One region of the Lactiplantibacillus sp. B652 genome, then DNA from elsewhere that is predicted to be linked to it. Evidence: riboswitches for the same ligand, from Rfam matches in the RefSeq annotation. Region 1 holds a riboswitch; the other holds the start of a gene.
The links. A riboswitch is a leader RNA that binds a small molecule or an ion and turns the genes downstream of it on or off. The one in region 1 is predicted to bind thiamine pyrophosphate.
Positions count from the first base shown of each region.

Region 2: another riboswitch for thiamine pyrophosphate. It lies ahead of thiM (hydroxyethylthiazole kinase); the one in region 1 lies ahead of MZO40_RS01350 (ECF transporter S component).

Region 1 is NZ_JAMSKY010000001.1:311,873-316,312, reverse strand. It holds gene MZO40_RS01360 (energy-coupling factor transporter transmembrane protein EcfT) at 1-431, opposite strand, end outside; gene MZO40_RS01355 (ABC transporter ATP-binding protein) at 428-1,834, opposite strand; gene MZO40_RS01350 (ECF transporter S component) at 1,864-2,433, opposite strand; TPP riboswitch at 2,534-2,627, opposite strand; gene MZO40_RS01345 (glutathione peroxidase) at 2,772-3,257, shown strand; gene MZO40_RS01340 (aldo/keto reductase) at 3,301-4,131, shown strand.
Region 2 is NZ_JAMSKY010000001.1:442,418-446,857, reverse strand. It holds gene larD (D/L-lactic acid transporter LarD) at 1-514, shown strand, start outside; gene larE (ATP-dependent sacrificial sulfur transferase LarE) at 538-1,368, shown strand; gene MZO40_RS01890 (zinc-binding dehydrogenase) at 1,660-2,631, opposite strand; TPP riboswitch at 2,792-2,897, shown strand; gene thiM (hydroxyethylthiazole kinase) at 2,977-3,768, shown strand; gene thiD (bifunctional hydroxymethylpyrimidine kinase/phosphomethylpyrimidine kinase) at 3,794-4,440, shown strand, end outside.

The sequences.
Region 1 (4,440 bases):
ATCAGTCCCGCCGTCCGAATCACCTGAACTTCGTGGCGGATTCGTGGTACCAGGTTGTAAGCAGCCAAGACGCCATAGGCAAATTTGGCCGGCATGTGCCAATTTTGTTCCAACGAATCGGTCAGCTGTAGGACGTCGGTCGAGAGCGTAAACGTCGCACCAGTAAAGACGAAGGCATAGATTCTAGTGAACAGTACCCAGGCCATCAACGTCCGGTCGCCGCTACCGTTAATATATTGGGTGCTCCATAAGCCAATCGCCGGCAACAGTGGCAACAGGACTAACCAGCCCAGCGTCCGCAGTCGGGTCCGGTGTGCCAGCAAATAAATGATGGCTAGGATCACCAGTGCGACGTTGAGACTAACGATGGTCGTGAATGAAATTTCTAACGCGATAATCAGTAATAATAATAACTTCATACTTGGATTCACGGTCGCACCACCCAATCTAACTGATGATTTTCAAAATGCAGCTGATAGTCGATCAACGGCAATAGTCCGGTCAATTGATGACTGATAATGATCAAGGTCTGCTTAGTTGCGGCCTGCGTCTCAGTCAGCAGTGCCACCAGTGCGTTGACAGAGCGCAAGTCCAAGCCTTTCAACGGTTCATCCATTAAGAGTACTGGCGATTGCATGATCAGCATTAATAAAATCTGTAATTTCTTTTTCTGCCCCTCACTCAGCGTATAAATAATTTGGTCGTCACGTCCCGCCAAGTTGAGTTGGGTGAGCGCGGCTTGAATTCGTTCGGGCGTAAAGTAATCACCGTACGCATAATGCTGACTTTGCGCCAATTCTTCAGCGACCGTGATGTTTAAAAACTGAGTTTCAGCATCTTGAAACAGTAAGGCAACGTGCCGCGCATAGCGTTTGCGTTTTAATTTTGCAATGGGCGTACCGTTGTAGCGAATCTCGCCACCGTATGAATGCAAGCGGACGAGGGCTTCAAAGAGTGTCGACTTGCCACTGCCATTGGGACCCGTAATCAGCGTGTTATGGTGGGCGAGTAACTGCCGCGTCGTTGGTGCAAGTAGTTCCCGGTCACCCGCTGCAAGGGTCACCTGATCTAACTGAAAGCACGGTTTGGTCACTGGTTCCGGTGCCGTCCACGCCCGCTGAGGTTGGTCAGTGAAAGCGGCAAATAGTTGTGGCCATTCGGACTGGGCAACAGGGACTAACTGGTGATTCGTCAGCCGCACCACTTGGTCTACGAGCTGATCATAACCCGCTAAGTCGTGGTCAGCTAGGATAATCGTTTTGCCGTGTTGGTCGCGCAATTCAACGAGTCGTTCGAGTAGTCCGGCGCGGGCTTCCGGGTCCACGCTGGCAAAGGGTTCGTCGAGCAAGATCACATCGCTATCCATCGCCACGATAACGGCGAGGGCAACCTTTTGTTTTTCACCACCCGATAGCTGGTTCAAGAGCCGCGGTTGTAGGTGCTCAATCCCCACGAAGGCCAGTGCGTGCCGCAATCGTGCCATCATCTGTGAGCGGGGCACTTGTAGGTTCTCCAATGCAAAAATCAACTCGTGTTCGACCGTGTCCATGGCAAACTGTTGATTTGGATTTTGAAACATCATCGCGACGTGCCGCGCGCGATGATTAGCGGGTAGGTCGTTTAATGATTGACCGTCAAACGTGATACTGCCGGACGCGTCGGCTAGCGATAAGCCCCCCGCCATCAATTGAAGCAGTGTTGACTTGCCAGTTCCCGACGGCCCCGTTAATAAGGTGAACTGTTGTGACGGTAACGTTAAATTAACGTGTTCCAGAATGGGTGTCGGCGCCTGTGGATATGAATATGTTAAGTTGTTCAGCGCGATACGAGCCATTCTTGATTCCTCCATACCAAAGTGCGAGATTAATGTGTCGATTTGAGAACGTGGCTACGTTCAAGTAAGTCAGTAATTGCCTTGGTCAATAGACCACCGAAGACGAACATTGAGATGAAGCGCACGACTAAGTATAAGATCAGTAGCCAGAGCTGTAGTTTGAAATAGCCATTACGAGCCAGATCCCAGCCAAACGTCACCAGCGTGGTCGTGGCGGCCGCAGCCGTTAATCCTAACCAATCGTAGTGTTTGTAGCCGGTTGCGATGTAGCCCAGTTCGGCCCCGAACCCTTGAACGATCCCCGAGATCAAGGTCGTGATACCCCATTGGCCGCCAAAGAACATTTCGACCGTCGCTGCGAGCAGTTCGCCTAAGGTGGCGGAACCCTTTAAACGAATCAGGTAGCCCGCCAGCATCCCTGGCATGCACCATAAGCCCAAAAGTAGTTCGTTGGCGAGGCCGCTGAGCCCAAACGGTGTCAGTGCTGCACTCAGCACGTTATAAACAAAGTTGGTCCCCATAAAAATCGCCCCAAAGAAAATCCCGATAAGGGCCAGCAAAATAATGTCGTTCAAGTACCATGATTTAACCCATTTCATTGTTAAATCCTCCCAAAATAGTTTGTCATTCACGCATCTAAGCGACAAAAAACGCCCACCACAAGTAACAGTGGCAGGCGGCTAAGTCTGAATTGATGGTTCCCCAAATAAAGCATTGCTCCCTGCGCTGGCATTGTCCAGATTCAGGTTCAATGGGTATTATCTCAGCCGCAATGGCACCCCAGTTGCTATGAATGATACGTTCAGTGTAACGGATAATCACGTTGAGTGCAATCAAATTTCCAGAAACCAAAGCAAAGTACGATGAAAAATCACAATTTTGTGGTTTACTAGGGTTAAAGCACGGCAATTGATTAATATTCTTAGGAGGGATGTTGATGGCTGAATCAGTGTATGACTTTACCGAAACGGAAATGAGTGGTGAGACACTCGACTTGTCGCAATATCGCGGGCAAGTGTTATTGATCGTGAATACGGCCAGTAACTGTGGCTTGGCGCCGCAATTTAAAGGATTAGAAGAACTCTATCAGAAGTATCATCAAGAAGGATTAGTGGTGCTTGGCCTGCCGTCTAACCAATTTCATCAAGAAAAGGCTGATGATGAGGAGACCCACGACTATTGTCAACGGCACTATGGCGTCACCTTCCCAATGACGAAGCGCGTGATGGTCAATGGTGACCAGGCGGACCCGTTGTTTACTTATTTGAAACAAGCGGCGGGACATGGGCGCATCAAGTGGAACTTTACCAAGTTCTTGATTGGCCGCGATGGTCGCGTCCTCGAACGGTATGCGCCGACGACTCGCCCAGCAACGTTTGAGGCTGCGATTCGCGATGCTTTGGCAGACCGTTCTGAAGATTAATATGGTTTTGTGGTAAAAATTTTGAAGAAAGAAGTGGATTGTGTTGGAAACTTATACGCTACGTGATGGATTGACGGTCCCGAAGATTGGTTTTGGGACTTATAAACTGAATGGTGCGCACGGGGTGCAGGTGATTGGTTCTGCAATCGACCGCGGCTATCGACTACTAGATACGGCCTTCAATTATGAAAACGAAGGGGCCGTGGGTGAGGCGGTTCGTCGCTCATCCGTGCCACGCTCGGAGTTGCTGATTTCGTCCAAACTACCGGGGCGGCATCACACGTACACGCAAGCCATCAATACGATTCAAGAATCATTGTATCGAGCCGGGCTCGATTATTATGATCTGTATTTGATTCACTGGCCCAACCCGAAGGAAGACCATTACGTTGAAGCTTGGCAGGCATTGATTGACGCCCAAAAGTTAGGTTTGATTCGTTCGATTGGGGTCTCGAATTTCTTACCGGAACATTTAGACCGGTTGGATAAGGAGACTGGGGTCTTACCTGTCATCAATCAGGTCGAATTACACCCGTATTTCAACCAACAAGCACAACGGGACTATGACCAAGCGCACGGTATCTTAACGCAGGACTGGAGTCCCCTTGGCCGCGCGAGTGAGATGCTACAAAATGAGACACTCAAAGCGATTGCGGCGCGCTACCATAAAAATGTTGGCCAACTAATTTTACGCTGGGAGTTACAACTCGGCACGCTACCAATTCCGAAGTCGTCGACACCGAGTCGTCAAGCAGGGAACATCGACGTGTTTGACTTTGAAATCGGTGACGCTGATATGGCAACGATTAATGGCCTGAGTCGTGCAGATGGTCGTTTGAATGACCAAGATCCGGCAGTTTATCAGGAGTTTTAATTAAAACGCTGGATGTAAAAAAGATAGTGGCGCTGTTGTGATGACAACTGGCCACTATCTTTTTTAGGCTCGCTCACTTTTCTGGAATTTGAAGCGTTATAAAACAGTATTACCGGTATATTCGAGAATTAATGGTATCAATTGCAAGAAAACTAGTTATTTGCGCATGATGATAAAAACAACTAGTACATAGGCCATAAACAATATTGCTAATATGATTATCATCAATACTTGCACAAGACGGTTTATGAAGCGGCGGTTCAAAGTCGGGATGAACTCTAGGTAGGCAGTTAAGGTTAGAAAACCCGT
Region 2 (4,440 bases), 130 kb from region 1:
GCAGTGTTTGCTAGGAAACCTGGCCTGGTCAGTGTTCATTCCGTATTCGATTGCCGAAGTATTAGGTGGCGTTGTCGGGTCAGTGATTGTTTGGATCATGTATGCCGACCATTTCAAAGCATCGACGGATGAAATCTCGCCAATCACGATTCGGAATTTATTCTGTACCGCGCCAGCCGTTCGGAACTTACCGCGGAATTTCTTTGTGGAATTATTCGATACCTTTATTTTCATTTCTGGGATTTTAGCGATCTCTGAGATCAAAACGCCGGGGATCGTGCCAATTGGCGTTGGCCTGCTCGTTTGGGCGATTGGGATGGGACTAGGTGGCCCAACTGGTTTCGCGATGAACTTAGCGCGTGACATGGGGCCCCGGATTGCTCACGCGATTTTACCGATTGCGAACAAAGCGGATAGTGACTGGCAATATGGCATCATCGTTCCCGGCATCGCGCCATTTGTCGGTGCTGCCTGTGCCGCTTGGTTCATGCATGGCTTTTTTGGGATTAATTAAATTAAGAGAGAAGAATGGAATTTATGACAACTTTAGCAACGAAGAAAGCAACTTTAATCGCCGCCTTAAAAGATTTAAAACGGGTCACGGTGGCCTTTTCCGGCGGTATCGACAGTACCCTAGTTTTAAAAATGGCCTTGGATGTGTTGGGCCGTGATAACGTGACGGCAGTTGTCGCCAATTCAGAATTATTCACGGATGAAGAGTTCGACAAAGCCATCAGCTTAGCCGAAGAATTAGGCGCCGACGTACAAGGGACGACGCTCGATTATTTGAGTGACGACCACATCAAACACAATACGCCTGACAGTTGGTACTATGCTAAAAAACTATTCTACGACCGGTTGAACGCCATTGCTGAAAACAATGGGAGTGCCGCCGTCCTAGATGGCATGATCAAAAATGACGAAAATGATTATCGGCCAGGATTGAAGGCACGGACGGAAGCGGGCGCTCGGAGCTTGTTACAAGAAGCCGACTTCTTCAAGACGGATGTGCGGGCTTTGGCACAAGAACTCGGTTTAACGAACTGGAACAAAGTGGCCTCATGCTCCGTATCTTCACGTTTCCCATATGGCACGACGTTGACGCATGACAACATTGCCCAAGTGATGGCCGCAGAAAAGTACTTGCGGGACTTAGGTTTCCCCACGGTGCGGGTCCGGTTCCACGATGACATTGCGCGAATCGAATTACCAGAAGCACGCATCGGTGACTTCTTGGTCTTCAACGACCGCGTCAACCGTCAATTACAATCGTTAGGCTTCCGTTACGTGACCCTCGACTTAGGCGGCTTCCGTAGTGGTCGCATGAACGACACCTTGACGAAGGCCCAATTGGCAACCTTTGCTTAATAATTGATTTAGTCCACCATGGACGAGGAGGTGGCGGCAAGAGGACTTGTTCGTCCATGGCGCCAATGACGATGATACCAGCCGAATTTCTACCAATAATGGTCATTGGCTTACACCCCAAAAATGCACTTCAAGGCCGCCCTTGAAGTGCATTTTTCTTTTGATTCGATTGCATTTGTCACAATCACCGTTCAGCGATTGTGACAATGAGATTTGATTCGCGACGTTAAAATTCGTTCTGGCAGAAAATTGTTGAGATAACTGAATCGTGAAGACCCAACGTGGCGTCACTTAATCAAACGTCACCACGAGTTTACCGGCCACTTGGGCTGCTTGGAGTTGCTGCAGACCATCGACGAGCTGGTCGCGTTTCAAGACTTCGCTGATCAAGGGGTCGACTTTGCCGGCTTCAATCAGAGCTAACAGGGCGGCAGCCATTTGACCGAGGTCCGCGACTTGGGCGGGGTTGCCGCTGCGATGAGCGCCACCTAAATCGAGCTTGCTAACGCTGACGACTTGGTTTTTGGGGAAGGCCTGAGGTGTCTCGAGGATGCAAACCAGCTGTCCGTTGTAGGCCAAACGAGGCAAGTCAGCTTCAGGATTACCAATCGTGTTGACAATCAAGTCGACACCCCGTTGCTGAGTCAATGCTTGAATCTTAGCCGTCACGTCTTCATGGCGGTAATCGATTTGCGCATCAGGATGAAGCGGTGCGACAAAGGCCTGTTTGCGTTGCGAGACCGTCGTATAGACCGTTTTGCCCGCAGCTTTCGCCAACTGGATGGCCATACTGCCGACACCACCGGCACCCGCGTGAATGAGGACGGTGTGCACCGCATTCAGGTTGGCTTTGCGTAACAAAGCCTGGTAGGCGGTCAAACCAGCGCAGAGACTGGCCGCGGCAGTTTCGAAGCTGAGGGTCGTTGGAATTTTGGCGAGGGCGGCAGCGGGCAAGCAGGTATATTCCGCAAACGTCCCATCTTTGGCCAGATTCGCGTGACCGCAGACCCGTTGACCAGGGGCAAAGTCAGTGACTTTAGCGCCGACCGCTTCAACGATTCCGGCCACGTCCAGGCCTAAAATGTGGGGGTATTTCCAGGCGTCATCGCCACCTAGGACTAATTTGTAATCAACAGGATTGAGACCGACTGCTTGCGTTTTAATCAAAACTTCGTCGGCTCCCAGCTCAGGCATGGGCCGTTCTTGCCATTCAAGCTGTTCTAAGGAACGATCTGATGGCGCAGGGACAACTAGTGCTTGCATCGACAATCACTCTTTTCTTTAAAGTTTAGTTGTCTTTATTATAACCATTACGTCAATGAAGATTAAACGATAATACGTTGTGTTTGCGCGAATAATGGGCCGACACAAAGATTGACGTTACCGGTTACAATCGGTAAACTAGAGGGTAACAATTGAATTCTCAAAACACTAGGGGTGTCCAAAAATGGGCTGAGATGGTGCTGTAAGTGCCGATCCCTTCGAACCTGTAAGCTCAAACTTGCGTAGGAAAGTGTCATTGCTACTATTAGCGACCACTGGATCGATGTAAGTTGATCAGTGGTCGTTTTTTATTAGCCGTGACCAGGACTAAGGAGGAGACTTGAAATGACGTTACAATTATTGAACACGTTGCGCGATCAAAATCCAATCGTTTTTAACATCGCCAACTTTGTCACGGTCCAAGATGTTGCCAATGGGTTGAATGCGCTAGGCGCGTCGCCCATTATGTCAGCAGAAGTACAGGAAGCGGAGTCAATGGTCCAAATTGCGGGGGCAGTTTGCATTAACATGGGGACGTTGACGACGCAACAGGTCAATCAAATGGCCGTTGTTGGAAAGTTGGCTAATCAGTATCATAAGCCAGTTGTGCTGGACCCGGTTGCGGTGGGGGCGGTTCCCTATCGTAAACAAGTCGCTTTGGATTTATTAGACAAGTTTTCGGTCGATGTGATTCGGGGAAATGCGGGCGAAATTGCCGCGCTAGCTGACATCGACTGGCAAGCGAAGGGCATTGATGCCGGTGCGGGCCAGGGTGACGTGGTCGAAATTGCCAAACGGTGTGCGCAGCAATTTAACTGTTGCGTGATTTTGTCGGGCCCCACGGATGTTATTACGGATGGCAAACGGGTCGCTAAAGTTGCCAATGGGACGCCACTCTTTCAGCTACACGTCGGGTCGGGAGATTTGTTATCCAGCATCGTTGCTGCGTTTGCCGCGGTTAGCCCGACAGCTATTTATGACGCGGCTCAAGTGGCCTGCGTCGTCTTGGCGGGTGCCGGCGAACTGGTTGCTAGTCAGATGACGGCTGCGCGGCCGGCGACGTTTGCCATCGATTTGATTGATCGGCTGAGCCTCGTCTCGGTGCAAGAGATTCAAGCAATTGCAAAATTAAACTAAATAAGTGAAGGGTCGCGAGAGTTTTATGAATGAATTTCCACAAGTTGCAACGATTGCCGGGACGGATAGCGGCGGTGGCGCCGGTGTCATGGCTGATCTGAAAACGATGCAAGCCCGGCACGTCTTTGGGACGGCAGTCGTCGTTGCCGTGACGGCGCAAAATACGTTGGGCGTGCAAGATTTTATGGCGATGCCAACTAAATTGATCGATGAACAGTTTGCCTCATTGGCGGCGGATTTGAAGATTCGCGCTTGTAAGACTGGGATGTTGGCGGATGCTGAACACGTCCATGCCGTTGTTGAAAATTTAAAACGAGTCGATTTTGGACCACTGACGGTCGATCCAGTCATGATTGCCAAAGGTGGCGCAGCACTGCTGGCTGAAGATGCTATTCAGACGGTTCGTGATGAGTTGCTCCCATTAGCAACGGTGGTGACGCCCAACTTACCAGAAGCTGAACGGTTGACGGGACACCACATCACCAGTAATCAAGACATGGTTGCAGCCGGGCACGCGTTACAGGATTTAGGTGCGGCGACGGTCATTATTAAGGGCGGTCACGGGGACAATCCGGATTTGGCGAATGACTTTGTGTTGTTGGCGGACGGCACTGCCTTTTGGATGTCGGCACCTCGAATCGAAACGGTACGGACGCATGGCACTGGCGATAC